DNA from 3 places in the Pseudomonas sp. P106(2024) genome. Region 2 is predicted to be linked to each of the others. Evidence: predicted binding sites of a transcription regulator. Region 2 holds the regulator's gene; each other region holds the start of a gene.

Region 1 (10,022 bases), on a different contig from region 2:
GGGTCACGCAACCACACGCGCAACTGCAGCAGCGGCGTCGAGATAAAGCGTCCAAGGCGCAGGCTGAGGGTCAGGGCCAGGGCCAGCAGGATCGCGGCGAGGATACCCATGCTCTGCAAGCTGATCAGCATCGGTTGCTGGAACTGGTTCATGTCCAGGCTGATGCGCAACTGGCCGGCGGTCACGTCCTGGAAGGTGATCTTGGTCTGGTAGACCCCTTCGGTTTCGCCCAGCAGGCTGTTGCGCGGGCGCTGGCCGGCCTCGGCGAGGATGCGGTTGTCCACGCTGTAGATGGCCGCATGGGCCACCAGCGGGTTCTTCACCAGGTTGCCCAGCAGCACGTTGAGGCTGAGGATGTCGTTGGACACCAGCAGCTCGGTGGCCGAGGTGGCGGTCTGGGTGGTCAGGCTCTGGCCGACGGCATCGGCCTGCTCGTGCATGGCCTGCTTGAACTGCAGGCCCATCACGCAGGCATAGATCACCAGGGCCAGGGCCACCAGGAAAATGTTGTGGCTGGCAATGCGCAGGGCCAATGGAATTCGGCGCTGGCTCAGGGCTCGGTAGATCATCAGGAAGAAGTTGTCGGGTTTTACGGGCGTGGGCCGGTTCACAGAGCGCGGCTCTTTATGGCGAGAAAGTTGCTGCGCAGTATAGCGACACGCGTTTTGTCGGCAAAGTATCGTTGGCGCCCGGCGGTCATGGAAAATCGGTAGAATGCGCATTTTTCATCGAGTTGGAGCCCCGGTCTTGCGCGAAATCGTCCTGATCAACATCACTGGTGAAGACCGTCCGGGTCTCACTGCGGCCATCACCGGCGTCCTGCTCCAGGGCGGTGTGAGTATTCTCGACATCGGCCTCGCGGTCATGCACGGCACGCTGTCGTTCGGCATCCTGGTCGACATCCCCGATAACGAAGTGGCCACGGCGCTGCTGCAGAGCGTGCAGTCCAAGGCTCACGAACTGAACTTGCAGGCCCGCTACACCCCCATTTCCGAGGCCGACTACCAGCACTGGGCCGACAGCCAGGGTGAGGCCCGCCACATCGTTACCCTGCTCAGCCGCCGGATCACCCCGCAGCAGTTGCAGCGCGTCAGCGCCATCATCAGCGAGCACGACCTGACCATCGAGCGCATCGAACGGCTGTCCGCCCGCGTGGCGCTGGACGCCCAGATCGACAAGGGCAAGGCCGCGCTGGAAATCTCGGTGCGTGGCGAGCCGAACGACGGCCAGGCCCTGCGTGCGGCGTTCTTCGCGCTGTCCGAAGAGCTGAGCATCGACATCGCCTTCCAGAAAGACGACCTGTTCCGCCGCAACCGCCGTCTGGCGGTGTTCGATATGGACTCGACCTTGATCGAGGCCGAAGTCATCGACGAGCTGGCCAAGGCCGCCGGCGTCGGCGAACAGGTCGCGGCGATCACCGAGCGTGCCATGCGTGGCGAACTGGATTTTCGCGCCAGCTTCAAGGAGCGCATGGCCTTGCTCAAGGGGCTGGACGTGAGCGTGCTCGACCAGATCGGTGCTTCGCTGCGCCTGACCGAGGGTGCCGAGCACCTGTTTGCCGAACTCAAGCGCCTGGGCTACAAGACCGCCATCCTCTCCGGCGGTTTCACCTACTTTGCCAAGCAGGTACAGGCGCGCCTGGGCATCGACTACGTATTCGCCAACGAACTGGAGGTGGTCGACGGCAAGGTGACCGGGGTGGCCGTCGAACCGATCGTCGATGCCCAGCGCAAGGCCGACCTGCTGTTGCAACTGGCCAGTCAGGAGGGCCTGCAGCTCGAGCAGACCATCGCCGTTGGTGATGGGGCCAACGACCTGCCGATGCTGTCCCAGGCCGGCCTGGGCGTGGCCTTCCGCGCCAAGCCGCTGGTGCGCCAGTCGGCCAAGCAGGCCATCTCGACGCTGGGCCTGGATGGCGTGCTGTACCTGCTGGGCGTGCGTGATCGCGAAGCGCGCGGTTGATCTTGAGCCCAAGGAGGGCGAAGCCCTCCCAGCAATCCCAAGGCAAAAAAAGGCCCTGCATGACTTGAATCATGCAGGGCCTTTTGCTTACCGGATAGTCAGGCCTGGGTCGGCTGCGCCAGCAGCTCGCCCATGCGCACCGCGGAGCCGGCACCCAGGCTCTCTGCCCACTTCACCTGCTCCGGCCCAAACAGCACGATGGCGGTGGAGCCCAGCTTGAAGCGGCCCAGTTCTGCGCCCTTTTCCAGGTAGATCGGCGCACGGCTGGCCTCGTCGTAGCGGAAGGTCTTCAGCTCGCGCTTCGGTGGCGTGACCAGGCCGGCCCAGACGGTCTCGATCGAGGCGACGATCATCGCGCCGACCAGCACCACGGCCATCGGCCCACGCTCGGTGTCGAACAGGCAGACCACGCGCTCGTTGCGGGCGAACAGTTCAGGTACGTTTTCCGCGGTGGTCTGGTTGACCGAGAACAGCCGACCCGGCACATAGACCATTTCGCGCAGGGTACCGGCCAGCGGCATGTGCACGCGGTGGTAGTCCTTGGGCGACAGGTAGATGGTGGCGAATTCACCGCCCATGAACGGTGCGGCCAGGGCCGGATCGCCGCCCAGCAGCTCCAGGGCGCTGTAGCCGTGGCCCTTGGCCTGGAAGATGCGGCCGTGCTCGATCGGGCCGAGCTGGCTGACGGCGCCATCGGCTGGGCAGAGGATCGCGCCGGGGGTTTCGTCCAGCGGGCGGGCTCCCGGCTTGAGGGCGCGGGTGAAGAAGGCGTTGAAGTGCTCGTAGGCACTGAGATCTTCGACCAGCGCCTCGGACATGTTCACCTGGTAGCGCTTGGCAAACCAGGCGGTGAAGGCGTTCTTGAACCAGCGTGCGCGGCACTCGGCGACGCAGCCGGCCAGCCGCGACAGCAGGTGGTGCGGCAGCAGGTACTGGCTGATGATGAACAAGCGGGATTTCATTGAGCGTCCTTAAACTTCGACGGGCGTGTCGGGGTGATTGCCCCATTCGCCCCAGGAACCGGCATAGCCCTTCACCCGTGGATAGCCGAGGGCCTTGGCCACGAGGTAGGTGAAGCCGGAGCGGTGGTGGGTCTGGCAGTGGGTAATCACTTCCTTGTCGGGGGTGATGCCCAGGTTTTGCAGAACGTCGGCGATGTCCTTGCGGATGCGCAGGTGGTTGTTCAGGTCCATGCCGGCGGTCCACTCGAAGTTGATCGCGCCGGGAATGTGCCCGCCCTTGGCCGCCAGCACCTTCTCGCCGCTGAATTCCAGTGGCCCGCGTGCGTCCCAGATGACCAGGTCGGCGGCGCCCAGGCGGCTTTGCAGGTATTCGCGGGTAGCGGTGGGTTCGCCATGCAGGTGCAGGCTCACCGGGCCGCCGGCGACTTCGGGCGTTTCGGTGGACAGCTTGTCCGCCGGCCAAGCCTGGATGCCGCCATTGAGGTAGTGGTATCCCTTGTGGCCGATGACGTCGAGCAGCCAGATGAAGCGCCCGGCCCAGCCGCCGCCCTCGTCGTCGTAGACCACATACACTGCATCGTCGCGGTGGCCGAGTTCACCGAACAGTTTCTCCAGGTCGGCACGGGCCGGCAGCAGGCCGGGTGCCGGGGGCTGGCCCAACTGGGTGCGTTTCGGGTCGACGAAGCGGGCTCCGGGGATGTGCCCGCTGCCATAGCGGTTGGCGCTGGTCAGGTCGACCAGGATCAGCCGCGGCGAATCCAGGCGCGGCAGCAGGTCCTCGGCTTCGATCACCAGGGACAGGCCGGAAAAGTCAGTCATCCACGTTCTCCAGGGTGGAAAGAGGGGCGATTGTAGCGCAAGGGTCAGGCATTGCGGGTGGCAAACACGGCCAGGGCGCGCTCCACGCATTGCGCGGTCTTGCCGAACGCCTGCACGCTGACGTCGGCCAACGGCTTGCCGTCCTGGTCGGCCACCGCCAGCATCAGTACCTGGTCGCCCACCGCCAGCGAGCGCAGCAGCAAGTGCTCGCCGCGGAAGAAAGCGCGCAGCGGTGCCGGCAGCAGGGCACTGAACTGGGCATGGTTTTCGGGTGTCAGGCGTAGTTGCCCGGCTTTTGCCATCAACTTTTGCAACAATTTGTTCTGCACGACGGGCAGCGCCATGGCGGCGGCCTCGCGTGGCAGGCCGGCGGTCTGCTGCACGCGCAGGTAATCGGTGGTCTTGTCCAGGCTCAGCAGCATGATGCGTTGCATGCCGCAGGCCAGCAGGGCGTCGCGGGCCTGGGTGGCCAGGTGCACGGCATTGCTGAACGGGCTGGGCTGGGCCAACAGTTCCTGGCACAGCGCGCGCCAGCGGCCAAGATCCTCGGTGCTGGGTGGCGGCGGAGTAAGCATGTCCGGGTGCGGTCTGCGCTGGTGCCAGGGCCAGATCAGCGCCTCGGCCGGGTGGAACAGCGCATCACGGGCGTGATGACGGGCACTGGCCGCGGCTTGTTGGTGAACCTGCTGCTGGACATCGTCCAGGGTGGTCTGCAGGTATAGCGCGGTGAGCAGTTGCCAGCGCAGCAGGTGCGGGTTGTCCCAGCCTACCTGGGCGGCCAGGGCGAGGCCGTTGGCCAGCAGCACGGTGTTGGGTGGCTGGTTGAACCAGCGACGCAGCGCTGGCTCGTCGTCCAGGCGCTGCTGCTGGACCAGCGGGTCCTGTTCGCGGGCGATGTTCAGCACCTGAGCCAGTTGCTCGCGCTCGTCCATCAGCAGGCGATAGCCCTGGGTCACCCACTCGGGCAGGCGCCAATGCTCGGCCATGGCCTGGCATAGTTGCATGAGGCGCACGCCGAACAGTTCCCGTTCGACCTCGGCGGCGTCCTCGCTCTTGTGGATGACCCGCAGTTCCCAGTTATCCAGCAATTTGGGGTAAGCCAGGGCCAGCGGCCACAGCGGCGAGAGGAACAGCAGGCTGCCCCAGTGGATTTCCTGCCACAGCCGCGCCAGCCGGCTGGCGAACAGGCCGTTGGCCTGTTGGGTGGCGTGTTGGCTGATCAACAGGAACTGGCGCAGCACCGGCGGGATCTCGTCGGCCGGTATCGACGGCAGCCGCGCCAGCAACTGGCTGGTGCGGGCCAGCCCCAGCCGATTGAGGGCGATTTCCAGGCTTTCGGCAGGCTCCGCCAGGCTGGCGTTGGCCGGGTGATTGGCCTCGCGCAGCACGCAGAGCACCAACGCGGGGCTGTCCTGCATCAGTTCGGCGATGTCGCGCAGGGAGCGGCGGCTGTCGTTGATGGCCTGTAGAACGCGGTCGTGGCTGTCTTTCGGCACGGGTACTCGAATCCCGTCGAGCAGCTTTACCCAGGCCTCTAGACTCGACGGAACCTGACTTGGCACCTTGGTTTCAATTGGCATATTGACATCAGTCCGAACTGGCTTTTCGCAATGAGTGGCTATAGTCTGGCGCAGTTCTGCCGATAAGTAGAAGAAGAGTTTTCAAGCTTCCGTTCCCTACCCTGACCACGACAGCAAGTGCTTCCAACTTATGGCTAAAATTATCGGCATCATCGTCGTATTCGCGAGCGTGCTCGGCGGCTACGTGCTTTCCCACGGCAAGATCGCGGCACTGATCCAGCCGTTCGAAGTGCTGATCATCGGCGGCGCGGCCTTTGGTGCGTTCCTCCAGGCCAACCCTGGTTACATGACCATGCATGTAATCAAGAAGTCGCTGAAGATGTTCGGCACCCGCTTCACCCACACCTTCTACCTCGAAGTGCTGGGCCTGGTGTACGAGATCCTCAACAAGAGCCGTCGTGAAGGCATGATGGCCATCGAGGGGGACATCGAGGACGCCGCGGCCAGCCCGATCTTTGCCAAGTACCCGGCCGTGCTGGGCGATGAGCGCATGACCGCGTTCATCTGCGACTACCTGCGGATCATGTCCACAGGCAACATGGCGCCCCATGAGCTCGAAGGCCTGTTCGACATGGAGCTGCTGAGCATGAAGGAAGAGCTGGAGCACCCGTCCCACGCGGTGACCGGCATCGCCGACGGCATGCCCGGCTTCGGTATCGTCGCGGCGGTACTGGGTATCGTGGTGACCATGGCCTCGTTGGGCGATGGCGACCAGAAGTCCATCGGCCTGCACGTGGGCGCGGCGCTGGTCGGTACCTTCTTCGGTATTCTCGCTGCCTACGGCTTCTTCGGCCCGCTGGCCAACGCCCTGCGCCACGATGCGAAAGAGGAACTGAACGTCTACGAGGCGATCAAGGCCTCGCTGGTGGCCTCGGCCTCCGGCATGCCGCCGTCGCTGGCGGTCGAGTTCGGTCGCAAGGTGCTGTACCCGGCGCACCGCCCGAGCTTCGCCGAGCTGGAACAAGCGGTACGCGGTCGCTAAGCCATGGAGAACAATCAGCCCATCATCGTCAAGCGCGTCAAGCGCTTTGGCGACGGCCATCACGGCGGCGCCTGGAAAATCGCCTTCGCCGACTTCGCCACGGCGATGATGGCGTTCTTCCTGGTGCTCTGGCTGCTGTCGACGGCCACGCCCGAGCAGAAGATCGCCATCGCCGGCTACTTCAAGGATCCGATCGGCTTCTCCGAGAGCGGCACGCCCTACATCATCGACCTGGGCGGTTCGCCGCAACTGGCGCCGGAAAAGACCATCAACCCGGAAGTGAAGTCCGAACCGACGCCCGACACCAGCCTGCAGCTGGACAAGGACAAGGTCGAGACCATGGCCGAGCAGGTCGAGCGCGAGCGCCTCGAGCTCTTGCTGCAGGAGTTGCAGAACAAGGTCGAGGAAAACCCGCAACTGCAGAAGTTCAAGGACCAGATCCTGTTCGAGATCACCCAGGACGGTCTGCGCATCCAGATCATGGATGCCGAGAACCGGCCAATGTTCGACCTGGGGAGTGCACGACTGCAGCCCTATTTCGAAGATATTCTGTTGGCCATGGCCGACACCATCAAGGCGGTCCCGAACAAGATCAGCATCAGTGGCCATACCGATGCCAAGCCGTATTCCGGTACCGGCGATTTCGGTAACTGGGAGCTTTCGGCCAACCGCGCCAACGCGGCGCGTCGTGCATTGGTCGCCGGTGGCTATCCGGACGAGCAGGTGGCCCGTGTGGTCGGTTATGCATCGTCGTCGCTGTTCGACCGTGCCAACCCGTTTAACCCGGTCAACCGCCGTATCGACATCATCGTCCTGACCAAGAAGGCGCAACGCGATATCGAAGGTGAGCAGGGCAAGCCGGACGCAGCGCCACCTGCCGCTGAAGCACCGCCTGCGGGCGCTGCGCCAGGTGCGGCCGCGACACCGGGCGATACGCCGATGCAGCCGCGCGAGCTGCGCCAGAAGCTGAACATCTTCGAGGATGGCGTGTTGAAGATGGATGAGGCCAAAGACCAGTAATTGACAGGGGCCGCTTTGCGGCCCCGATGCATTCAGAACCCCCGCCTGATCTTGGCCTTGAGATCGGCATGGAAGAAATCTGCATTGTCCCTGTCCGACACTACGCCGTCCCCGGCCGGTGAGGCCATGGCCCGGCCAAAGGTCTGCTCGTCATGATAGGCGCGCACGAACAGGTCTATATGCGCTCGTTCCCGCATTACTGGCCACTTGCGCAGGCCCTGCGGCAGTTCAGTCGAGTCAGGGTGGTAGAAAGTCACCCGCCGATCCGCCATGGCCGCTGCGCCCAGTAACCAGGCCGTCCACAAGTCTTCGGTATAGGCCTCGCAGAGCACTCCGATCCAGTGAGTGGCATCGGCCATGTGTTGGCAAAAGCTGCCATGCAGGTCGTCGTGGGTCTGTCCTTCACTGTCGAAGGGGACGAGTTGGGTGGGAATGCCTTCTAGTAGCAGGCGCTCGTTCAAGATGAAGGCATCGAGCCGTTCGTTCTGGTGGTAACTGATGAATACTGGCATCTGTGCTGCCCTCCCTGATCAATGCCGACGACAAAGTCATGACCATCAGGGAAAACCGTGGGAGGGACAATAGGAGACCGCGAAACCGGAGCGGCCCTACCTGCTCCGGTAAAATTTCCTACGATGCTGGCGTGCTTGCCGTCACTTCAATAGGTGTCTTCCGGCAAACTGGCTATGATCGAGCGGTAGCTGTTCATTCGCTGTTGCGTGACGCTGCCGTCTTCCAGGGCCTTGAGCAGCGCACAGCCAGGCTCGCGGTCATGCTTGCAGTCGCGGAAGCGGCAGTTGCCGATCAGTTCGCGGAATTCGATGAATCCATCCTCGACATCATCACGGCTGACATGGCCCAGGCCGAATTCGCGGATGCCCGGCGAGTCGATCAGGTCACCGCCATTGGGGAAGTGGTAGAGGCGCGCGGTGGTAGTGGTGTGAGTGCCCTGGCCGGACCATTCCGATAGGTCGCCGACACGGGTGCCTGCATCAGGCAGCAGGCTGTTGACCAGCGAGGACTTGCCCACGCCCGACTGTCCGACGAACACGCTGATATGACCATCGAGCGTCTGCTGCAAGCGCTGCATGCCATCGCCCTGGTGCGCCGAGACTTCCAGCAGCGGGTAGCCCAGGCCGCGGTAGACCTCGAGCATGGCATTGAGAGTCGGGGCGTTCTCGTCGTTGATCAGGTCGGCCTTGTTCAGCAGTAGCAGTGGGTGGATGCCGGCATGCTCGGCGGCGACCAGGTACCGGTCGATCAGGTTGGGGTGCGGTTCGGGCGCAGGGGCGAAGACAATGACGATCAGGTCGACGTTGGCTGCCACCGGCTTGAGCTGGCCATGATTGTTTGGCCGGCACAGCTCGGTGCTGCGCGGCATCTGCGCGACGATCACGCCGATGCCCTGGTTGCCCGCGCGCCAGACCACACGGTCGCCGGTGACCAGCGCCGGCAGATTGGCCCGCAGGTGGCAACGGAAGACCTGGCCGGCGGCCTCGCCGTCCTGGGCCTCGACCTCGACCTGCACACCGAAGTGGGCGATCACCAGGCCCAGTTGTTCCGGCCCGAGATCGCCACCCTCGAGTTCCTGCAGCACGTGCTGCTCGCGTTTGGCGGCGCGGGCGGCGCGCTCGCCCTGGATCTTTTCGATGCGCCAGTTCTGGCGGCGATTGAGCTGGCGTTTGGCCATGAGGGTTCCGTGTCGGCGGGGCAGAAAGAAAACGGCGGGCAGTTTAGCACGGCACGCCCACGAGCCGCCCCGCTAGGCTAATATGACGGGCTATTCGAGGAGCCTTTTCATGCAGAACCCACAGAATCTGATCTGGATCGATCTGGAGATGACCGGCCTGGATCCGGACAACGACGTCATCATCGAGATGGCCACCATCGTCACCGACAGCGAGCTGAACACCCTGGCCGAAGGCCCGGTGATCGCCATTCACCACAGTGATGAGGTGTTGGCGCGCATGGACGAGTGGAACACCCGCACCCACGGCGCCTCGGGCCTGACCCAGCGCGTGCGGGAGAGCAAGGTGAGCATGGCCGAGGCCGAGGCGCAGACCATCGCTTTCCTCGAACAGTGGGTGCCGAAGGGCAAGTCGCCGATCTGTGGCAACAGTATCTGCCAGGACCGTCGTTTCCTGTATCGCCACATGCGCGAGTTGGAAAACTACTTCCACTATCGCAACCTCGATGTGTCCACGCTCAAGGAGCTGGCCGCGCGCTGGGCGCCGGAAGTGCGTGACAGCTTCAAGAAGGGCAGCACCCACCTGGCGCTGGACGATATTCGCGAGTCGATTGGCGAGCTGCGCCACTATCGCGAGCACTTCATCAAGGTCTGACCTTGTCGTGCGCCGACGATCGTCGGCGCGCCCCCTTTTGGTGCCCCGCGCGACTGGGTAGACTGCGCGCCTTTCCCGCACGGACCTGCACCATGTTGCTGATGCTCTACCTCATCGCGATCACCGCCGAAGCCATGACCGGCGCCCTGTCCGCCGGCCGCCGCGGCATGGACTGGTTCGGCGTGGTGCTGATCGCCTGCGTCACCGCGCTCGGTGGTGGCTCGGTGCGTGACGTGCTGCTTGGGCACTACCCGCTGACCTGGGTGAAGCACCCGGAGTACCTGGTGCTGACCAGCTTCGCGGCGCTGCTGACGATTTTCATCGCGCCCTTGATGCGTCACCTGCGGTCGCTGTT
Region 2 (10,022 bases):
CGGAACGGTAGGTGAGCAGATGCTTGAGCAGCGCCCGGTAGGCGACCACGCCACGGCTCTTGCCGTCGAACTGCGAAGGCGTGACGCCGTTGCGGCTGGCGTCTCGCAGACGCGTGTCCACCGGAATGTAGCCCTGCCAGACCTGGTCGCCATAGGTGTCACGCAGCACCTTCAAGGTGCCCAGCGATGCCTGGGTTCGGCGGTCGAACAGGGTCGGCACGATCTGGTAGGGCAATGCCTGCTTGCGCGAGCGATTGATCATGCCCAGGGTGCTGACCATGCGCTCCAGGCCCTTGACCGCGAGGAACTCGGTCTGCACCGGGATCACCAGCTGCTGGCTGGCGGCCAGGGCGTTGACCATTAGCACGCCTAGCAAGGGCGGGCTGTCGATCAGGGCAAAGTCGAAATCCTGCCACAGTTGCGCCAGACTCTTGGCGATCACCAGGCCCAGGCCACTCTGCCCCGGCGACTGGCGCTCGAGCACCGCCAGCGCGGTGCTCGACGGCAGCAGCGAGATGCGCTCGTCGCTGGTCGGCAGCAGCAGTTGGCCCGGCAAACCTTCGGGTACCGTGCCCTTGTGCAGGAACAGGTCGTAGCAGCTGTGCTCGAGCGCATCGGGGTTGTGCCCGAAGTAGCTGGTCATCGAGCCGTGCGGGTCGAGGTCGACCACGACCACGCGCTTGCCCGCCTCGGCCAGCAAGCCGGCCAGGGCGATGGTGGTGGTGGTCTTGCCGACGCCACCTTTTTGATTGGCTACTGCCCAGACTCTCATCGTGCGTTGCTTCCTCCCGGTATGGCCGCCTGCCCTGCCGGGAACGGTGTGAAATTCAGTGACGGGGATTTGACGAAATCAGCCCCCGGTCGACGGTGCTGGCGAGGCTGGTGCACTTTGTGTGCCAGCCCGGCGCATCGCCGCATCCGGGGTGGCATTGGCACTGCCACTGCCGGTCAGGCTGCGGCGTACCTCCAGGTTACGCGAGATCACCAACACCACCCGGCGGTTGCGCGCACGCCCGTCGGCAGTGTCGTTGCTGGCCACCGGCTGGTACTCCCCGTAACCCACCGAGGCCATGCGCGCCGGGTTGACCCCTTCCATCGCCAGCAACCGGACGATGCTCGCCGCTCGCGCCGACGACAGCTCCCAGTTGGTCGGGTACTGAGCGGTGCGAATCGGCAGGTTGTCAGTGAAGCCTTCGACGTGCACCGGGTTGGCGAACGGCCTGAGAATCTTCGCCACCTTCTCGATGATCTCGAAGGCGACATCGCTGGGCATGGCGTCGGCACTGGCGAACAGCAGCGAGGAGTTGAGCTCGATCTCCACCCACAGTTCGTTGCCGCGCACGGTCATCTGGTTGGACTTGATCAGGTCGCCGAAGGCGTCGCGGACATCGTCGGTGATGGTCTTGAGCGGGTCGGTACTGGTCTGCGCCAGGCCCGCGTCGGTCTGCTCGCTGTCCTTGATCAGCGGCTCGGCGGGCTTGACGCTCAGCGGCCGCTCGTCACCGATAGGGATCGGCTTCATGCTGCGCTCGGGGTCATTGAAGACCCCGATCAGCGCCTGGGAAATCTGCTTGTACTTGCCCTCGTTGATCGACGAGATCGAATACATGACCACGAAGAAGGCGAACAGCAGGGTGATGAAGTCGGCGTACGAGACCAGCCAGCGCTCGTGGTTCTCGTGCTCTTCGATCTTGCGACGACGGGCCATGGCTTACTCCATGAAGCCTTGCAGCTTCAGCTCGATCGAGCGCGGGTTCTCGCCTTCGGCGATCGACAACAAGCCCTCGAGCAGCATCTCGCGATAGCGAGACTGGCGCAGGGTGATGGCCTTGAGCTTGTTGGCGATCGGCAGCAGGATCAGGTTGGCGCTGGCCACGCCGTAGATGGTGGCGACGAAGGCCACGGCAATGCCGTTACCCAGCTGCGACGGGTCGGCCAGATTACCCATCACGTGGATCAGACCCATCACCGCACCGATGATGCCGATGGTCGGCGCATAGCCGCCCATGCTCTCGAACACCTTGGCGGCCTGGATGTCGCGGGCTTCCTGAGTCAGGAAATCGACTTCAAGTATGCTGCGGATGGCCTCGGGCTCGGCGCCGTCGACCAGCAGCTGCAGGCCTTTGCGCGCATAGGGATCGGGCTCGGCGTCGGCCACGCCCTCCAGGCCCAGCAGGCCTTCCTTGCGTGCCGTCAGACTCCAGTTCACCACCCGGTCAATGCCACCGGGCAGGTCCACCCGCGGCGGGAAGAAGATCCAGCCCACGATCTGCAGAGCGCGCTTGAACGCCGACAGCGGCGACTGCAACAACGCCGCCGCCAGGGTACCGCCCAGCACGATCAATGCCGCCGGGCCGTTGATCAGCGCACCGACGTGGCCGCCCTCGAGGAAATTGCCGCCAACGATAGCGACAAAAGCGAGGATCAGGCCGATTAGGCTCAACACATCCATCAGATGCACGCCTCGACCAGGTGCTTGCCGATCTCGTCCAGGCTGTACACGGCATCGGCCAGGTTGGCCTTGACGATGGCCATGGGCATGCCGTAGATCACGCAACTGGCCTCATCCTGCGCCCACACGGTGCTGCCACCCTGCTTGAGCAGGCGTGCGCCTTCGCGACCGTCGGCGCCCATGCCGGTGAGCACCACAGAGAGCACCTTGTCGCCATAGGACTTGGCGGCGGAGCCGAAGGTGATGTCGACACAAGGCTTGTAGTTCAGGCGCTCGTCGCCCGGCAGGATCTTCACCGTGCCACGGCCGTCGACCATCATCTGCTTGCCACCCGGAGCCAGCAACGCCAGGCCCGGACGTAACACGTCACCGTCCTCGGCTTCCTTGACGCTGATCTTGCACAGCTTGTCCAGGCGCTCGGCGAAGGCCTTGGTGAAGGCCGCCGGCATGTGCTGGATCAGAACGATCGGCGCCGGGAATCCGGCGGGCAGTTGGGTCAATACCCGCTGCAGCGCCACCGGGCCACCGGTGGAGGTGCCGATGGCGACCAGCTTGTAGGGCTTGCGCTTGGGCGCCGGCGAATGCGCGGCGGCCGGTGCCGCGGCGCGGGCCGGAGCCGCCGTGCGCGCGGGCGTGGTACTGGCGAAGCTGCTGGCCGGCGCATGACTATTGGCCGGAACCGGCGCGGCGGCGGGCGCCGGGCTGGAATAGGCGCTGAAACGGCGGTTGCTGCGCGAGATGGTATGGACCTTCTCGCACAGCAGCTGCTTGACCTTTTCCGGGTTGCGCGAGATGTCCTCGAAGTTCTTCGGCAGGTAGTCGACCGCACCGGCGTCCAGGGCGTCGAGGGTGACGCGGGCGCCTTCGTGGGTCAGCGAGGAGAACATCAACACCGGCGTCGGGCAGCGCTGCATGATGTGCCGCACCGCAGTGATACCGTCCATCATGGGCATTTCATAGTCCATGGTGATGACATCGGGCTTGAGCGCCAGCGCCTGGTCGATCGCTTCCTTGCCGTTGGTCGCGGTGCCCACGACCTGGATCGTCGGGTCCGCCGAGAGAATTTCCGAGACACGGCGGCGGAAGAAACCGGAATCATCCACCACCAGGACCTTGACTGCCATAAACACTCCATTAGGCGGCGCACCCGCCAGGGCGCGCCACCGAAATCAAATACGCCGGGCGGCGTAACGCTTGAGCATGCTCGGAACGTCGAGGATCAGCGCGATCCGGCCGTCACCGGTGATGGTCGCGCCGGACATGCCCGGGGTGCCCTGCAGCATCTTGCCCAGCGGCTTGATCACCACCTCTTCCTGGCCAACCAACTGGTCGACCACGAAGCCGATGCGCTGGGTACCGACCGACAGGATCACCACATGACCTTCGTGCTGCTCCTCGTGCTCGTGGTCCTGGACCAGCCAGCGCTTGAGGTAGAACAGCGGCAGCGCCTTGTCGCGCACGATCACCACTTCCTGGCCGTCGACCACGTTGGTGCGCGACAGGTCGAGGTGGAAGATCTCGTTGACGTTGACCAGCGGGAAGGCGAACGCCTGGTTGCCGAGCATTACCATCAGGGTCGGCATGATCGCCAGGGTCAGCGGCACCTTGATGACGATCTTCGAGCCCTGGCCTTTGGCCGAGAAGATGTTGATCGAGCCGTTGAGCTGGGAAATCTTGGTCTTCACCACGTCCATGCCGACGCCGCGGCCGGACACGTCGGAGATCTCGGTCTTGGTCGAGAAGCCCGGGGCGAAGATCAGGTTGTAGCAGTCCGACTCGCTCAGGCGATCGGCCGCGTCCTTGTCCATCAGGCCCTTTTCCACGGCCTTGGCGCGCAGGATGCTCGGGTCCATGCCCTTGCCGTCGTCGGAGATCGACAGCAGGATGTGGTCACCCTCCTGCTCGGCGGACAGCACCACCCGGCCCATGCGCGACTTGCCGGAGGCCTCGCGCTCGTCAGGCATCTCGACGCCGTGGTCAACGGCGTTGCGCACCAAGTGCACCAACGGGTCGGCCAGGGCTTCCACCAGGTTCTTGTCGAGGTCGGTCTCTTCACCGACCAGCTCCAGGTTGATCTCTTTCTTGAGCTGGCGGGCCAGGTCGCGAACCAGGCGCGGGAAGCGGCCGAAGACTTTCTTGATCGGCTGCATCCGGGTCTTCATGACCGCGGTCTGCAGGTCGGCGGTGACCACGTCGAGATTGGACACGGCCTTGGACATGGCCTCGTCGCCGCTGTTGAGCCCCAGGCGCACCAGGCGGTTACGCACCAGCACCAGTTCGCCGACCATGTTCATGATCTCGTCCAGACGCGCGGTATCAACCCGCACGGTGGTTTCCGCTTCGCTGGCGCCATGCTTCTCGGCGGCCGGCGCAGGAGCGCGAGCCGGGGCGGCAGGCTTGGCGGCCGCAGCCGGTGCCGCGGCGGGCGCAGGAGCCGGCTTAGCAACGGGCTTGACCTCGGCCTTGGCCGCGACAGGCGCGGCGACGGCGGCAGGCGCCTCGGCGGTGACCGCGTCACTGGAGAACTTGCCCTTGCCGTGCAACTGGTCGAGCAGGGCCTCGAATTCGTGTTCGCTGATGCTCTCGTCGCCCGCGGCGGGTGCCGCGCTGGCCACTGGCGCGGCGGCGCCTGGCAGTGCGTCGACGGCAAAAGTACCTTTGCCGTGCAACTGGTCGAGCAGCGACTCGAACTCATCGTCGGTGATCTCGTCGCTGGCCGGAGTGGCTGGCGCAGGCGCGCTGACGGCGGCATCGGCCGAGAACTGGCCCTTGCCGTGCAGCTGGTCGAGCAGCGACTCGAACTCGGCATCGGTGATCTCGTCACCGCCGCCGCTGATTTCTTCACCCTGCAGTTGCTCATGAACCTGAGCTTCAGCCTTGACCGCATCGAGCGAGTCGAGCAGTTGCTCGAACTCGGTATCGGTGATGTCGGGCTCGGCAGCCGGGGCTTCGACCACGGGCGCCGCCTCGACCACCGGGGCCGGGGCTTCGGCGCCACCGGGCTCGGCCAAGCGCGACAGCGCCGCCAGCAGCTCCGGCGTGGCCGGCGTGACATCGGTACGTTCGCGCACCTGGCCGAACATGCTGTTGACCGTGTCGAGGGCCTCGAGCACCACGTCCATCAGTTCCGCGTCAACCCGGCGCTCACCTTTGCGCAGGATGTCGAACACGTTCTCGGCAATGTGGCAGCACTCCACCAACTCATTGAGCTGAAGGAAGCCGGCGCCCCCTTTTACAGTGTGGAAACCGCGGAAAATCGCATTGAGCAGATCCGCGTCATCGGGCCGGCTTTCCAGCTCGACCAATTGCTCGGACAGTTGCTCGAGGATTTCGCCGGCTTCTACCAGGAAATCCTGGAGGATTTCTTCATCGGCGCCGAAGCTCATTAAACGTGCTCCTTAAAAACCCAGGCTGGACAACAGATCGTCGACATCGTCCTGGCTGGACACGACGTCTTCACGCTTATCGGCATGAATCTGCGGACCTTCACCCCGAGTCGGATGTTTTTCTTGATCTTTTTCAGCGCGCAGCTGCTGGTGGTCATGTTCGATCCCGGCAAAGCGGTCGACCTGGCTTGCCATCAGCACGAGCTTGAGCAGATTGCTTTCGACTTCGGTGACCAGCGCGGTCACCCGTTTGATCACCTGGCCGGTGAGATCCTGATAATCCTGGGCCAGGACGATATCGTTGAGATGGCCGGCGACCTTCTGATTACCTTCGGCGCTGTGCGTCAGAAAACTGTCCACACGCTTGACCAACTCACGGAATTCCGGCGCTGCCACCTCCCGGCGCATGAACCGCTGCCAATCGGCGGACAGGCTCTGGGCCTCGGCGGCGAGGTCATTGAGCACCGGGGTGCAGGCCTCTGCCAGGTCCATGGTGCGGTTGGCCGCACCTTCGGTGAGGCGAACCACGTAGGAGAGGCGTTCAGTGGCGTCGGTAATCTGCGACACTTCCTCGGCCTGCGGCATGGACGGGTCGATGTGGAAGTTGACGATTGCACTGTGCAGTTCGCGAGTAAGCTTGCCGACTTCCTGATACAGCCCGCGATCGCGGGTCTGGTTCAGTTGGTGGATCAGCTGTACCGCATCACCGAACCGGCCGCGCTCGAGGCTCTCGACCAGTTCCTGGGCATGCTTCTTAAGGGTTGATTCGAACTCACCCAAAGAGTTGTTGGTTGACTCCATTGCGCCCCCCAGACGTGACTCAGCCGTTGACGCGTTCGAAGATCTTTTCGATCTTTTCTTTCAGCGCCACGGCGGTGAAAGGCTTGACCACGTAGCCGTTGACGCCGGCCTGGGCAGCTTCGATGATCTGCTCGCGCTTGGCTTCTGCGGTGACCATCAGTACCGGCAGGTGCTTGAGGCGCTCGTCCGCGCGAACAGCACGCAGCAGGTCGATACCGGTCATGCCCGGCATGTTCCAGTCGGTTACCAGGAAGTCGAAGTGTTCGCTGGTGAGCATCGGCAGTGCCGTGTTGCCGTCATCAGCCTCCTTGACGTTGGTGAAACCCAGGTCACGCAACAGGTTCTTGATGATCCGCCGCATCGTCGAAAAGTCGTCAACGATGAGGATTTTCATGTCTTTGTTCAATTAGACCTCCAAGCAGTCTTAAACGCGCTCGGCGCCGAGCGCGCACTCAATCAATTCGGCACCACAAAAAAACGACTGCATCAAACCTGGTTCAACGCGCCCGCCATTCCCCCAGGCGGCTGCGCAGACGCGCCGCGCACTGGCTGTGCAACTGGCTGACACGCGATTCGCTGACCCCCAGGACCTCACCGATTTCCTTGAGGTTCAGCTCTTCGTCGTAGTACAGCGCCAGGACCAGGCGCTCGCGCTCCGGCAGGTTGGCAATCGCATCGGCCAGGGCGGCCTGGAAGCGCTCGTCCTCCAGGTCCCGCGATGGCTCCAGCTGGCCGCTGGCCCCGTCCTCGTGCAGCCCCTCGTGTTCGCCGTCCTGCAGCAGGTCGTCGAAACTGAACAGGCGACTGCCCAAGGTGTCGTTCAGAATCCCGTAGTAATCATCGAGACTCAATTGGAGTTCGGCAGCAACCTCGTGATCTTTAGCGTCGCGCCCTGTCTTTGCTTCAACACAGCGAATCGCGTCGCTGACCATACGCGTGTTGCGGTGCACCGAGCGCGGTGCCCAGTCGCCCTTGCGCACTTCGTCGAGCATGGCGCCGCGGATGCGGATGCCGGCGTAGGTTTCGAAGCTGGCGCCCTTGCTGGCGTCATACTTGTTGGCCACTTCCAGCAGGCCGATCATCCCAGCCTGGATCAGGTCCTCGACCTGGACGTTGGCCGGCAAACGCGCCAGCAGGTGGTAGGCGATGCGCTTGACCAGCGGCGCGTAGCGCTCGATCAGCTCGTACTGAGCGTCCTTGGCGGCCTTGCTGTACATCTTGAAACCGCTCGCGTTCATAGCACCGGCCCTGCACTGGTGGGCTGCACCAGGCGCTCGACGAAGAATTCCAGGTGTCCGCGCGGGTTGGCAGGCAGCGGCCAGCTGTCGACCTTCTGCGCAATGGCCTTGAAAGCCAGCGCGCACTTGGACCGCGGGAAGGCCTCGTATACAGCCCGCTGCTTCTGCACGGCCTTGCGCACACATTCGTCGTACGGCACGGCACCGACGTATTGTAGGGCGACGTCAAGGAAACGATCCGTGACCTTGGTCAACTTGGCGAACAGGTTGCGCCCCTCCTGCGGGCTCTGGGCCATGTTGGCCAGCACGCGGAAGCGATTCATCCCGTAGTCGCGGTTGAGCAGCTTGATCAGGGCGTAGGCGTCGGTGATCGAGGTAGGCTCGTCGCACACCACCAGCAGCACCTCCTGGGCGGCGCGGACGAAGCTGACTACCGAGTCACCAATACCCGCAGCGGTGTCGATCACCAGCACGTCGAGGTTGTCGCCGATCTCGCTGAAGGCCTGGATCAGGCCGGCATGTTGGGCTGGCGCCAGGTGCACCATGCTCTGGGTGCCGGAAGCCGCCGGGACGATGCGCACACCGCCAGGCCCCTGCAGCAGCACATCGCGCAGCTCGCAGCGACCCTCGATGACATCGGCCAGGGTACGCTTGGGCGTGAGCCCCAGCAGAACGTCGACATTGGCCAGGCCCAGGTCGGCGTCCAGCAACATGACCCGGCGGCCGAGCTCGGCTAACGCCAGAGACAGGTTCACTGAAACGTTAGTCTTGCCGACGCCACCTTTGCCACCGGTCACGGCGATCACCTGTACGGGATGCATGCTACCCATGTCTGTTCTTTACCTTGTCTCGCTTGGACCCAGGCCACATGAGGGGCTGAACGTTCAAGGCCACGGTACGGCCGGGCAACCCCATGATGTAGGTACTTTGCACAGTATTCACCCTCAACCCGCACGCTTGCCAGGGTTGTGGTAGAGATCAGCGAACATGTCGGCCATGGCCTCGTCGCTGGGCTCGTCCTGCAACTGCACACTGACCGCGCGACTCACCAGCTGGTGCTTGCGCGGCAGTTGCAGGTCGTCAGGAATGCGCGGCCCATCGGTCAGATAGGCCACCGGTAGTTCATGACTGATGGCTAGGCTCAGCACTTCGCCGAGGCATGCCGTTTCATCGAGTTTGGTCAGGATGCAACCGGCCAGACCGCAGCGTTTGTAGCTGTGGTAGGCGGCGGTGAGCACCTGCTTCTGGCTGGTGGTCGCCAGCACCAGGTAATTCTTGGCGGCGATACCGCGCCCGGCCAGGGTCTCGAGCTGCATGCGCAGCGCCGGGTCGCTGGCCTGCAGGCCGGCGGTGTCGATCAGCACCACGCGCTTGCGCAGCAGCGGCTCCAGCGCCTGGGCCAGCGACTCGCCCGGATCGACATAAGTGACCGGCACATTGAGGATACGCCCGAGGGTCTTGAGCTGCTCCTGGGCACCGATGCGGAAGCTGTCCATGCTCACCAGCGCCAGGTTGTTCGCGCCGTACTTGAGTACATAGCGCGCGGCCAGCTTGGCCAGGGTGGTGGTCTTGCCCATGCCGGCCGGGCCGACCATGGCGATGACACCGCCCTCCTCGATCGGTTCGATCTCAGGTATGTCGATCATCCGCGCCAGGTGCGCCAGGACCATGCGCCAGGCATGACGCGGCTCTTCGATCTCGGCAGTGAGGTCGAGCAGCTCGCGCGCCAAGCCGCCTGACAGACCCAAGCGCTGCAGGCGGCGCCAGAGGTTGGCCTGCTGTGGCTTGCTGCCCTGCAACTGACTCCAGGCGAGCGAACCGAGCTGGACTTCCAGCAGCTCGCGCAGACCGGTCAGTTCGAAGCGCATGGCGTCGAACAGGCGCGGATCAACCGGGGCCGGCGCTGCGGCGGCGATCGGTGCAGGCTCATCCACATGCGCTTCGATCAACGGCTCGGACGCGGTCAGCGACTGGCCGGCGAACAGCTGACGGTTGCCGCCCTCGACGGCATCGCCGCGCCCGGTCAGTTCGGCCTGGGCGGTGACGATGCGCGACTGGGTCTTGCGTAGCTCGTCCTCGAGCTCCGCATTGGGCACGCGTGGGGCCAGGGCGGACAGTTTGTAGTCCAGCGCAGCCGTCAGTTCG
Region 3 (10,022 bases), on a different contig from region 2:
CTGTGGTCGATGTCGTCGGTCGGCAGGTGCAGCTCGCCCAGGCGGGCACGCTCGCGCTTGCCGTACCAGTAGGCGATGGCCAGGATCGCCGCCACGCCGAAGGCCATGGCCGGGATCATCGGTACGAAGATGTCCGACGGGTCCACGTGCAGGGCGCTGGCGGCGCGGGCGGTGGGGCCGCCCCACGGAGTCATGTTCATCACTCCGCCGGCGAGGATGATCAGGCCGGCCATGATCCGCGGGCTCATGCCCAGGCGGCTGTACAGCGGCAGCATGGCGGCGCAGCAGATCATGTAGGTGGTGGCGCCGTCACCGTCGAGGGACACCACCAGGGCCAGCACCGCGGTGCCGACCGAGACTTTCAGCGGGTCGCCCTTGACCAGCTTGAGGATCTTGCGCACGGCCGGGTCGAACAGGCCGGAGTCGATCATCAGGGCGAAGTAGAGAATGGCGAACATCAGCATCACGCCGGTGGGCGCGAGCTTGCTGATGCCTTCGAGCATCATTGGGCCGATCTTGGCGGAAAAGCCACCGAACAGGGCGAACAGGATCGGTACCAGGATCAGCGCGATCAAGGCCGACAGGCGCTTGGTCATGATCAGGTACATGAAGGTGATGACCATGGCGAAGCCGAGGAAGGTCAGCATGGCGGTACTCCAGGCGTGGCGCGGCGAAAGGAAGGACGATTCGGGCGGATCAGCGCGTCAGGCGCTGCGCGAGGAGCAGGCGGAGGGATACTGCGAGAAGGCGGGCACAGGAAAACATCAGAATCACCATTGTTGTTGTTGATTGGGCCGGGGCGCGGAGGTTTCCGGGTGCCCTGGCTGGCCGGTCTGCTGCCGGTGGTGGCGCTATCCTATGTGGGCAAGCTTTCAGCCAGCTTTCGCCTGCGCTCAGGCGACGGGAGGTCATTTCGATGGTGGATGTCGTGGAAGGCGGGTGTCATTGCGGGGCGTTGCGCTACCGGCTGCAGGCCGATCTGGGCGATGTCGCCCATTGCCATTGCTCGATCTGCCGGCGGGTCAGCGGCGGTACGCTGGTGACCTGGGTCACCCTGCCCCTCGCGGGTTTCCAGTGGCTGGCGGGCTCGCCCCAGCGCTACATGGCGCCGCAGAGCTGCAGCCGGTATTTCTGTGGCAACTGCGGGGCGCACGTGGCGCTGGTGACCGCGCATAGCCCTGAAACGATCGATGTGACGGTGGCGACGCTGGATCACCCGGAGCGGGTGCCGGCCAATCGGCATATCTGGGTGGGGAGCCGGTTGCCATGGTTGCAGGTGGATCAAGGGTTGCCGGAGGAGGACGAGGAAAGCCTGTAGGGCATTGTGCTACCTCTGTTCGGCCTTATCGCCATGCGCTAGGGCAGCTGCAACCCCCCGGCCGCCTTGTGCAACGCCCGCAGATGCTCGCCCACCTGCTTGATATTGGCCTCCACGGCCTTGATCTCCCTGCCCCGTTCCGGCCCCAGCAGCGCCCTCACCTGCTGGTCCAGGTCGGTGCTCAGCCGTAGCAGCTGCGCCTGGCGCTCACTGCTCACCTGCTCCAGCTGCTTGCGCTCGGCAGGCTGCGGCAGGCCATAGCCCCCTGCCCCCAGCAATTCCGCCGGGCGGCTGAGGAAGCCGCTGTTGGCCAGCATCGCCTGCAAGGTTTCGTTGGCCTTGTCGAAGCTGCCGTCCTTGAGCGCCCGGCCATTCAGGTAGCGTTGCTTGACCTCGTCCTGGGCCAGCAGCAGCTGGCGGCGCAGGCCGGCCTGCTCGAGCAGCAGCAAGGCCGCGCTGGTACGCAGGTCGGCGCGGTCGAACCATTGGCGGCGCAGCTCGGCGTCCAGCGCCAGCCAGTCTTCCACGCTCGTCTGCTTGATCGGCAACTGCTTGCGCAGCACCTCGAACATTGCCTGGTAGCGGTCGCGATAAGAGTCGAAGCGATAACCCAGGCGCAGTGCCTCGCGCGGGTCGTCGAGCACGTGGGTATCGGCCAGTCCCCTGCCCTTGAGCACCTCCAGCAAACCGTTGGGCATGATGCTGTCAAGGTCGTTCAGGCGCGGGTTGCCGGTGCCGCTGCGCAGCAGCTTGAGCGATTCCACGGCGCAGTTGTTGGACAGGAAGTAGTAGTTACCGTCGTAGCTCCAGTGCATCTCGGCGGCCTGGCGCACCAGGTTCTCGATCTCGCCGCGGCTGAGCTTGAGCGGCACCGAGGCCAGGCTGCGCAGCTCGGTCTTGGTGTATTCGTCGATCACCTGCCCCAGCGGCAGCACGAACAGCCGCGAGGGATAGGCGCCGGTCAGGCCGTCCCAGCTGGACAGCTGCACGTCGTTGACGAAGGCGCGGTACGACAGCACCAGGCTCTGGTCCAGGTCCAGGCGGCAGGCTGGATCGCGCGGGCGGCCCGGGGCGCAGATCACCAGGCGCAGCATGCTGTGGCCCCAACGGCTGACCCAGTTCTGGTTGGCTTCGGCCAGCAGGTAGTCCACCTCGTAGACCCGCTCCGGGTCGATCTCACCCAATGGCTGGCGGGCGAAATCGTTGCCGGCATTGAGGAACGGCAGGCCCCTGGCGCAGGTGTCCTGTTGCGGCGCCCAGCCGAAATGGTCGCGCAGGTACTGGTTTAGCGCAGGGCGACGGCAGCCGTAGCTCGGGTCGAGGAGGAAGTATTCCATGTTGACCGCGATGAACTCTTTCGGGCTGCTCAGCTCGTAGGGATCCGGGCTGCGCACCAGCTGGCCGTTGTGCTGCTCGCGCTCGCCGCGCCGGCCGACGTACTGTGGCCAGCCGGCCAAATCCAGCAGGCGCGGGTCGTCGCTCAGGGTAAAGCGGCGTTCGGCCTGACCACGGCAGTCCTGCGGCAGCCCGACCTTGCCCAGAGCGCCCTGCTGGCGCTTGCAGCGGCTGATCAGCTGGCGCTCGGCGTCCGGCCACAGGCGCGCGCGGTCATAGATATGGGTGAGTTCGTGGAGCACGGTGGCCAGCAATTCCTCGCGGACCGTGCCGTGGGGACGGTTGGTCTTCTCGCGGGCGGCGCTGCCGTCGACCAGGCCCGGCAGCAGGCGCCGGTTGAGTTCCAGGCTGGCCACCGGAGAAGCCTGGCCGTAGGCGTCCTCGGGCATGCGCTCGGTCCAGCCGACCAGGATTTGCCGGTCCAATTGCTGTTTGAAGCGCGGTGGCAGCTTGGCCATGGCTTCGTCGAGCAACGTCTGGGTCGCCTGCTGTTGTGCAGGGTCGAGGCCGTCGCGCTGCAGCACCAGCTGCAGGTCGGCCAGGGCGGGCGTGCCGAGCAGCGTCAGGGCGCAGCCCAGCAGCCAGGCACGCACGCGCTTCACAGGGCGAGGATGGCTTCGGCCAGCACCTGGTCGCTGGCGTCACGGGCCTCGGGGACGCGGGCGCGCAGGGTGTCGAAGGCGGCCTCGAGCTGGGCGCCGCGGATATCACCGTTGCTGGCGACGAAGCTGGCGGCGTCGTCGTGGGCTTCACGCACCACTTTCGAGTCGCGGATCGAGGTGGTGGTGTCGGAGGTGAAATCGATCGAACGGCCAAAGGCGCGGACGATGATGTTGCTGGTGGCCACCAGGGTGTGGGCCTGGGCCAGGTCGGCGAGCAGCAGCATGCCGAGGGTGGCGGCGATCAGCGGTTTACGCATGGAGCATCTCCGGAAGTACAGGGGAGTCGAATGTAGTTATTGGACGAGAATCGCTTCGGCCAGTTCACGGTCGCCGACGCAAGGCCGGGCCAGGTCCTGGTGCAGCATGTCCAGCGCCGCCTGCAGGCGCGCGCCGCGGATCCGGCCGTCGCTGGCGACGAATGCGGCAGCGTCGTCACGGGCGGCGGCGACCAGCTTGCGGTCGAACGGCGCGGCGGTAACCTGGCTGGTGACGTAGCCGCTGATGACCAGGCTCTGGGTGGTGGTATCCATGGCCTGGGCGCTGCTCATGCAGGCCAGGGCGAACAGTGAAGGCAACAGGTAACGCATGGGCGGTCTGGCGATGATCTCGGGCTGCGAAGGCTACCCCGGATCCACGGGCGGGGCCAGTGAATCCGGGCGGTGCGGGGCTCAGATGGCGAGGATGGCGCGGGCCAGTTGCGCGTCGCTGGCCTGCAGCTCCGGCAGTTGCTGGCGAATATGCGCGAACGCGCTCTCCAGCTTGGCGCCGCGAATGGCGCCGTCGCTGCCAACGAAGCTGGCGGCATCGTCACGGGCGGCCTTGACGATCTTGTCGTCGCGGAACGAGGAGGAGATGTCGGAGGTGGCGTCGGTGGAGGCGGCTACTGCGCCTACCACAGCGTCGGTGGTGACGACGAAGCTGGTGGCATTGGCCGCGCCGGCGAGCGACAGCAGCAAGGCGGCGCCAAACAGGTGATAACGGGACATGGTCGGGGACTCCTGCACAGGGTCTGGATGGTTCTGCTTATCGGACGCTCGCTTGGCTCGTCACGGTACTTTTCTCTGCCAGGCGCGTAAGACAAGCGTAACACGCGCTGGTTCGGCCATTTGGCTCGAGAAAAGATCACAAATAGTAACTGTGCCTGTCGATTTGTAAGTTATAAAAACTGTTATGTTTGGTCGTGCGAATGCTCTAGTCCGGGCCTTGAAACAAAAAACCCGCCGCAGTTTCCTGCAACGGGTTCTTGTGAGTTTGCGGTGCCGGCCTGGGCCGGCGTCCGGCGCTTAGCGCCAGAACGGCTTGCTCAGCTCTTCGTAGCGCTGCGACTCGCTGATGCCGGCGTCAGCCAGCAGGCGGGAGTCCAGGCGCGCCAGCTGGCGGCGGCTGGCCATGCGGCGCTGCCACAGTACCAGGGTGGACAGGACGCGCAGCGGCAGGGCGGCGTTGGAGGCTTGGGCTTTTTCGAAAACCAGGTCGGAACTGAGGGTACGTTCCATGATGTGTCATCCTTCCGCTTGTGGCGGCATTAGGGAGTGATTTAACTGGTGCCCATCTTCCTCTTCTCTCGTCCAGAACAGTAGGTACAGTTCAGGTGTATTGTGAGGGGGCAGTTAACTGTTGGAAGGGACTGTTGCACTTGTTATTGGCAAAACTGTACTGGTGTGCGCTTTTTTGGTGCGGTTTTGTGGAGGTAGTAGGGAAGTGGTGAACAGAAAGTGATGTTTATGGCGGTACAGTAGTACAGTTTTAGACGGTTTTTACTTCAAGGTGTTCGACGGTACAGTTGCAGCGCCAGGTACTTGTCCGCCATCACGTGATCCCCAGCGCCCCCAAACCCCTCAAACCGACACCGCCGCCCCCCGCGCCCGCTCTGCCTTGCCCATCAACCGCTTCATCCGCCACTCAAAGCCGAACGTCAACGCCACCGCCGCGCAGGCCAGGCCCAGCGCCAGCCCCCACCAGATCCCCTGCGCGCCGCCGCCGAGGTTGAAGGCGAACAGCCACGCGCTCGGCGCACCCACCAGCCAGTAGCACACCAGGCCGATCAGGAAAGTGGTCTTGGCGTCCTTCAGGCCACGGATCGAGCCCATGGCGATGGTCTGCACGCCATCGAATAGCTCGAACCATGCCGCCACCATCACCAACTGTACCGCCAGCATGAAGATCGCCGCGAAGGCCGGGTCGTTACGGTCGATGAACAAACCAACCAGGGCGTCCGGCAACAACCAGAACAGTGCGGCGAAGGCGAACATCAGCGAGGCACCGAAGCCGATACCCACGCGCCCGGCGCTGCGAGCCGCCAACAGGTTGCCGGCACCATAGTAGAGGCCGACGCGCATGGTCACCGCATACGAAAGGCCGGTCGGGACCATGAATGCGGTCGAGACGATCTGCAGTGCGATCTGGTGCGCCGCCAGTTCCGTGCTGCCCAGCACGCCCATGCACAGGGCGGCGAAGGCAAACAGGCCCACTTCGACCATATAGGTACCGCCAATCGGCAGGCCCAGCCGCCACAGCTCGCGCAGTGCCGGCAGGGAAGGGCGCGACAGCCCCTTGCGCAGCGGGTAGGCGGCATAGGCCTTGTGCCAGCGAATATAAAGCGCGAGGGCGATGGCCATGCCCAGGGTCACCACGGCGGTGACCAGGCCGATGCCCATCAGCCCGAGCTTGGGCAGGCCGAACATGCCCTCGATCAGCGCATGGTTGAACAGGTAGTTGAACACTGTGCCCACCAGGCTGATGACCATCACCGGGGTTGAGTGTCCCAGGGCGCTGGTGAAGCCGCGCAGGGCCATGAAGGTCATGTAGCCGGGGAGGGCGAGCGGCAGCAGGGTGAGCAGCTGCATCGCCGAGTCGACGTTCTCCGGCTTCTGGCCGAACAGCAGCAGCACTGGCTTGAGGTTCCACATCACCAGCGCCGAGACCAACGCCAAGCCCCAGGCCAGCCACAGGCCGCTCTGGGCCAGGCGGGTGACGCCCTCGGTGTCGTTGGCGCCCTTGCGGATCGCCACCAGCGTGCCGACCGCGGCGATCACACCCAGGCAGAAGATCGACACGAACGAATAGCTCGCCGCGCCCAGGCCGCCACCGGCCAAGGCCTGCGGGCTGATGCGGGCCATCATCAGGGTATCGGTGAGTACCATCAGCATGTGCGCCAACTGCGAGGCGATCAGCGGCCCGGCCAGGCGCAGCAAAGCCTTGAGTTCAGTGGTGGGCGCGATATGCATGGGGGCGGTCCTTCTGGATGAGTCGGGGAAGCGAGCCGTCGATTCTGAGGCCTCGGTCAGCTTTGCACAAAAGGATAAATGCGATCACAGGCATGAGCCTGACTCATGGATGTATGATCCTGTGCATCCGACCTACGCCCCGCCTAACAGGTGCGCCATGACCCGCCAACTGCCTCCGCTCTATGCGCTGCGCGCATTCGAAGCTGCCGCCCGGCTCAGTTCGTTCACCCGTGCCGGTGAAGAACTGTCGATCACCCAGAGCGCGGTCAGCCGGCATATCCGCACCCTTGAGGAGCATTTCGCCTGCCGCCTGTTCATACGCAGCGGGCGAAGCCTGCAACTGACCGAAGCCGCGCGCATGCTGCTGCCCGGTGTGCGCGACGGCTTCGCGTCGCTGGAGCGGGCCTGCGATACCTTGCGCGGCGAGGACGACATCCTGCGCATGAAGGCGCCCTCGACCCTGACCATGCGCTGGCTGCTGGCGCGCCTGAGCCGTTTTCGCCACCTGCAGCCGGGCAACGAGGTGCAGCTGACCAGCGCCTGGATGGATGTCGATCATGTCGACTTCAACCAGGAGCCGTTCGACTGCGCGGTGCTGCTCAGCGATGGCAGCTTTCCGGCAGACTGGGAGGTGCGCCGGCTGTTCTCCGAGTTGCTGATCCCGGTGGGCGCGCCGGAACTGCTCGATGACGCGCCCTGGGACGAACGGCGCCTGGCGGGCATCGAACTGCTGCACCCCACGCCGGACAAGCGTGACTGGCGTGCCTGGCTGGCGCGCATGGGGCTGACCGACAAGGTCTCGCTCAAGGGCGGGCAGGTGTTCGATACCTTGGAACTGGGCATGATCGCCGCGGCACGGGGCTATGGGATCTCCATGGGCGACCTGCTGATGGTGGCCGAGGACGTGGCCCAGCGCCGGCTGAGCCTGCCCTGGCCGACTGCGGTGGCCAGTGGCATGGACTACTACCTGGTGTGGCCGCGGACCCGGCCGGGCGGGGAGCGGCTGCGCAGGTTGAGTGTGTTCCTGCAGGAGGAGGCGGCGGCAATGGACCTGCCGGTTGTGCAGGTACTGTCGGCGCAAGGTTGATAACCATCGCGGGCCACAGCAAGAAAACGTTTGCGAATATCCCGGTCCAGCACTCAAGTATTTCCTACAGACGCCGATCAACTTGCACCAGCGTCCCGGAAGAGGACGCGATTCCCCGTCGATATGCAGCGGGCGGTCAGCGTGATCAGGACGATCCCGGCCTCTTGCCAGGAGCCTTGCCATGTCTCAACCGCGTGCCCGAATCGCCTCGCAGCTCGGGATCGCCCTCGCCATCGTGCTGGCGCTGGTGATCACCGGTAGCACCCTGTTCGCCCTGCGTTCGCTGGACGACGCCAACCTCACCACCCGCCAGGCGCATCTGGCCAGCGAGGCGCGGCTGCTGGCCGACCAGCTCGACACCTTCCACGGCTCGCTCAAGGACAACACCCAGCGCCTGAGCGGCCTGTTCGAGCGCCGATTCGCCTCGGGGCTGGCGCTGCACGCCGGTGAGACGGTCAACGTCGCCGGTGCCGCGACACCGGCGCTGTACCTGGGCGACCACCTGCTGAACAACGATTTCCGCCAGGTCGACGAGTTCCAGCAGATGACCGCCGGGGTCGCGACCCTGTTCGTGCGCAGCGGCGACGACTTCGTGCGTATCAGCACCAGCCTGACCAAGCAGGACGGCAGCCGCGCCATCGGCACCCAGCTCGATCGCCAGCATCCGGCCTACGCCAAGCTGATGGCCGGGCAGACCTACGTCGGCCGCGCCGTGCTGTTCGAGCGCAACTACATGACCCGTTACGTGCCGGTGCGTGACGGCGGTGGCCGGGTGATCGCGGTGCTGTTCGTCGGTTTCGACTACACCGATGCGCAGAACGCCCAGTTCGCCAACCTCAAGCGCTTCCGCATCGGCCAGACCGGCTCGCTGGCGTTGCTGGACGAGCAGGGCAAGTGGCTGGTGCCGCCGGCCGAGGTACGTGACGGCGAGGCGGCGGCCCAGGCGGTCAAGGCGCTGAAACCGGGGGCAGGGCAGTTCTGGGCCGGTGCCGGCGAGCCGGTGTTCAGCGTCACCGAGCCGTTCGCCGAGGGCCCGTGGACCGTGGTGGCAAGCATGCCCGAGGGCGAGATCCGCGACGTGACCTGGAGCGTTGGCCTGCGCCTGGCCATCGGCAGCGTGCTGGCGATGCTGCTGGCCGTGGCCGCCACCCTTTGGTTGCTGCGCCGTAAACTGCGCCCGCTGGGCGACCTGGTGCGCCAGGCCGAAGCCCTCGGCGCCGGCGACCTGAATGCTCGCCTGAGCGTCACCAGCCATGACGAGATCGGCCAGCTGGCCCGCAGCTTCAACCAGATGGGTGAGGCCCTGGCGACCATGGTCGAGCATATCCGTGCTGCCTCCGACCAGGTCAGTGGCCGTGCCCGCTCGTTGTCGGGCCTGTCGTCCGGTGCCTGCGAGGGCATGGACCAGCAGTCCGGCGAGATCACCAGCATGGCCGGCGCGGTGGAGGAGTTCAGCGCCACGTCGATGAACATCGCCGACAACATGGCCGGCACCGAGCGCATGGCCCGCGACAATGCCCAGCAGACCCGCATCGGACGCAGCGCCATGGACGAAGCCTCGGTTTCCCTGCGGCAGATCGCCGAGGCCTTGGGTGGCACCGCCAGAGTGATGGACACCCTGGGAGCCCGTTCGCAGGAGATCGGTGGGATTGTCGGCGTGATCACCTCGATCGCCGAGCAGACCAACCTGCTGGCGCTGAACGCCGCCATTGAGGCGGCGCGGGCCGGCGAGCAGGGCCGTGGATTTGCCGTGGTCGCCGACGAAGTTCGTGGCTTGGCAGCGCGCACCCGCCAGGCCACCGACGAGATCTCGGGCATGATCGCCAGCATCCAGCAGCAGACCGGCCATGCCATCAGCACGTTGGAGCAGGGCAATCAGCTGATGCAGGAAGGCCTGGCACGCAACGACAAGGTGGCCGAAGCCCTGGCGCGCATCGACGAGCAGAGCCGGGTGGCGGGCGAGCAATTCGCCGTGATCAGCACCGCGACCCAGGAGCAGAGCAGCACCGCGACGGTGCTCAGCCGCAACCTGCAGAGCATCGCCCAGGCCAACAGCGAGCAGCGTGATGTGGCCAATGAACTGGCCATGACGGCCCGCGAGCTGGAGGGGCTGGCGGGGCAGTTGCGCCAGGAAGTAGATCGGTTCCGCACTCACCGCTAGTGCACTGGGGCTGCCTTGCAGCCCTTGCGCGACACAGGGCCGCTCCAGGCGAGCGCGTTCCCATGTAGGAGCGGGCTTGTGTCGCGAACGGGCCGCAACGCGGCCCCAGCGGTTTCAAATACTACAGCGTCCCCAGCCCCAACGCCTGCGCACACGCCTGCAACGACCGGCG

Evidence for each region. Region 2 encodes FliA, which starts transcription of late flagellar genes. Its sites were predicted from a motif close to CTAAAGTTTNNNNNNNNNNNGCCGNTAA; they were not measured.
Region 1: a site for FliA is predicted at 5,362-5,389, ahead of motA (flagellar motor stator protein MotA). Genes of this name have one in related genera too.
Region 3: a site for FliA is predicted at 7,742-7,769, ahead of AC25M7_RS02240 (methyl-accepting chemotaxis protein). Genes of this name have one in related genera too.

What each region holds. Positions count from the first base shown of each region.
Region 1 covers NZ_JBLIYU010000001.1:606-10,627, reverse strand. Annotated here, with positions in the region: gene AC25M7_RS00055 (histidine kinase) at 1-611, opposite strand, end outside; gene serB (phosphoserine phosphatase SerB) at 748-1,962, shown strand; gene asd (archaetidylserine decarboxylase) at 2,061-2,924, opposite strand; gene AC25M7_RS00040 (rhodanese-like domain-containing protein) at 2,934-3,743, opposite strand; gene AC25M7_RS00035 (HDOD domain-containing protein) at 3,788-5,323, opposite strand; gene motA (flagellar motor stator protein MotA) at 5,454-6,305, shown strand; gene motB (flagellar motor protein MotB) at 6,309-7,325, shown strand; gene AC25M7_RS00020 (molecular chaperone Tir) at 7,358-7,837, opposite strand; gene rsgA (small ribosomal subunit biogenesis GTPase RsgA) at 7,984-9,015, opposite strand; gene orn (oligoribonuclease) at 9,125-9,667, shown strand; gene AC25M7_RS00005 (trimeric intracellular cation channel family protein) at 9,760-10,022, shown strand, end outside.
Region 2 covers NZ_JBLIYU010000003.1:290,948-300,969, reverse strand. Annotated here, with positions in the region: gene AC25M7_RS07585 (ParA family protein) at 1-772, opposite strand, end outside; gene motD (flagellar motor protein MotD) at 851-1,708, opposite strand; gene AC25M7_RS07575 (flagellar motor protein) at 1,712-2,452, opposite strand; gene AC25M7_RS07570 (protein-glutamate methylesterase/protein-glutamine glutaminase) at 2,452-3,576, opposite strand; gene AC25M7_RS07565 (chemotaxis protein CheA) at 3,622-5,838, opposite strand; gene AC25M7_RS07560 (protein phosphatase CheZ) at 5,851-6,639, opposite strand; gene AC25M7_RS07555 (chemotaxis response regulator CheY) at 6,659-7,033, opposite strand; gene fliA (RNA polymerase sigma factor FliA) at 7,137-7,877, opposite strand; gene fleN (flagellar synthesis regulator FleN) at 7,874-8,707, opposite strand; gene flhF (flagellar biosynthesis GTPase FlhF) at 8,822-10,022, opposite strand, start outside.
Region 3 covers NZ_JBLIYU010000001.1:488,697-498,718, reverse strand. Annotated here, with positions in the region: gene AC25M7_RS02285 (CitMHS family transporter) at 1-647, opposite strand, end outside; gene AC25M7_RS02280 (GFA family protein) at 917-1,318, shown strand; gene AC25M7_RS02275 (DUF7844 domain-containing protein) at 1,357-3,315, opposite strand; gene AC25M7_RS02270 (DUF2388 domain-containing protein) at 3,312-3,632, opposite strand; gene AC25M7_RS02265 (DUF2388 domain-containing protein) at 3,669-3,962, opposite strand; gene AC25M7_RS02260 (DUF2388 domain-containing protein) at 4,044-4,361, opposite strand; gene AC25M7_RS02255 (DUF1127 domain-containing protein) at 4,659-4,871, opposite strand; gene AC25M7_RS02250 (NorM family multidrug efflux MATE transporter) at 5,214-6,602, opposite strand; gene AC25M7_RS02245 (LysR substrate-binding domain-containing protein) at 6,760-7,689, shown strand; gene AC25M7_RS02240 (methyl-accepting chemotaxis protein) at 7,871-9,850, shown strand; gene hglS (2-oxoadipate dioxygenase/decarboxylase HglS) at 9,972-10,022, opposite strand, start outside.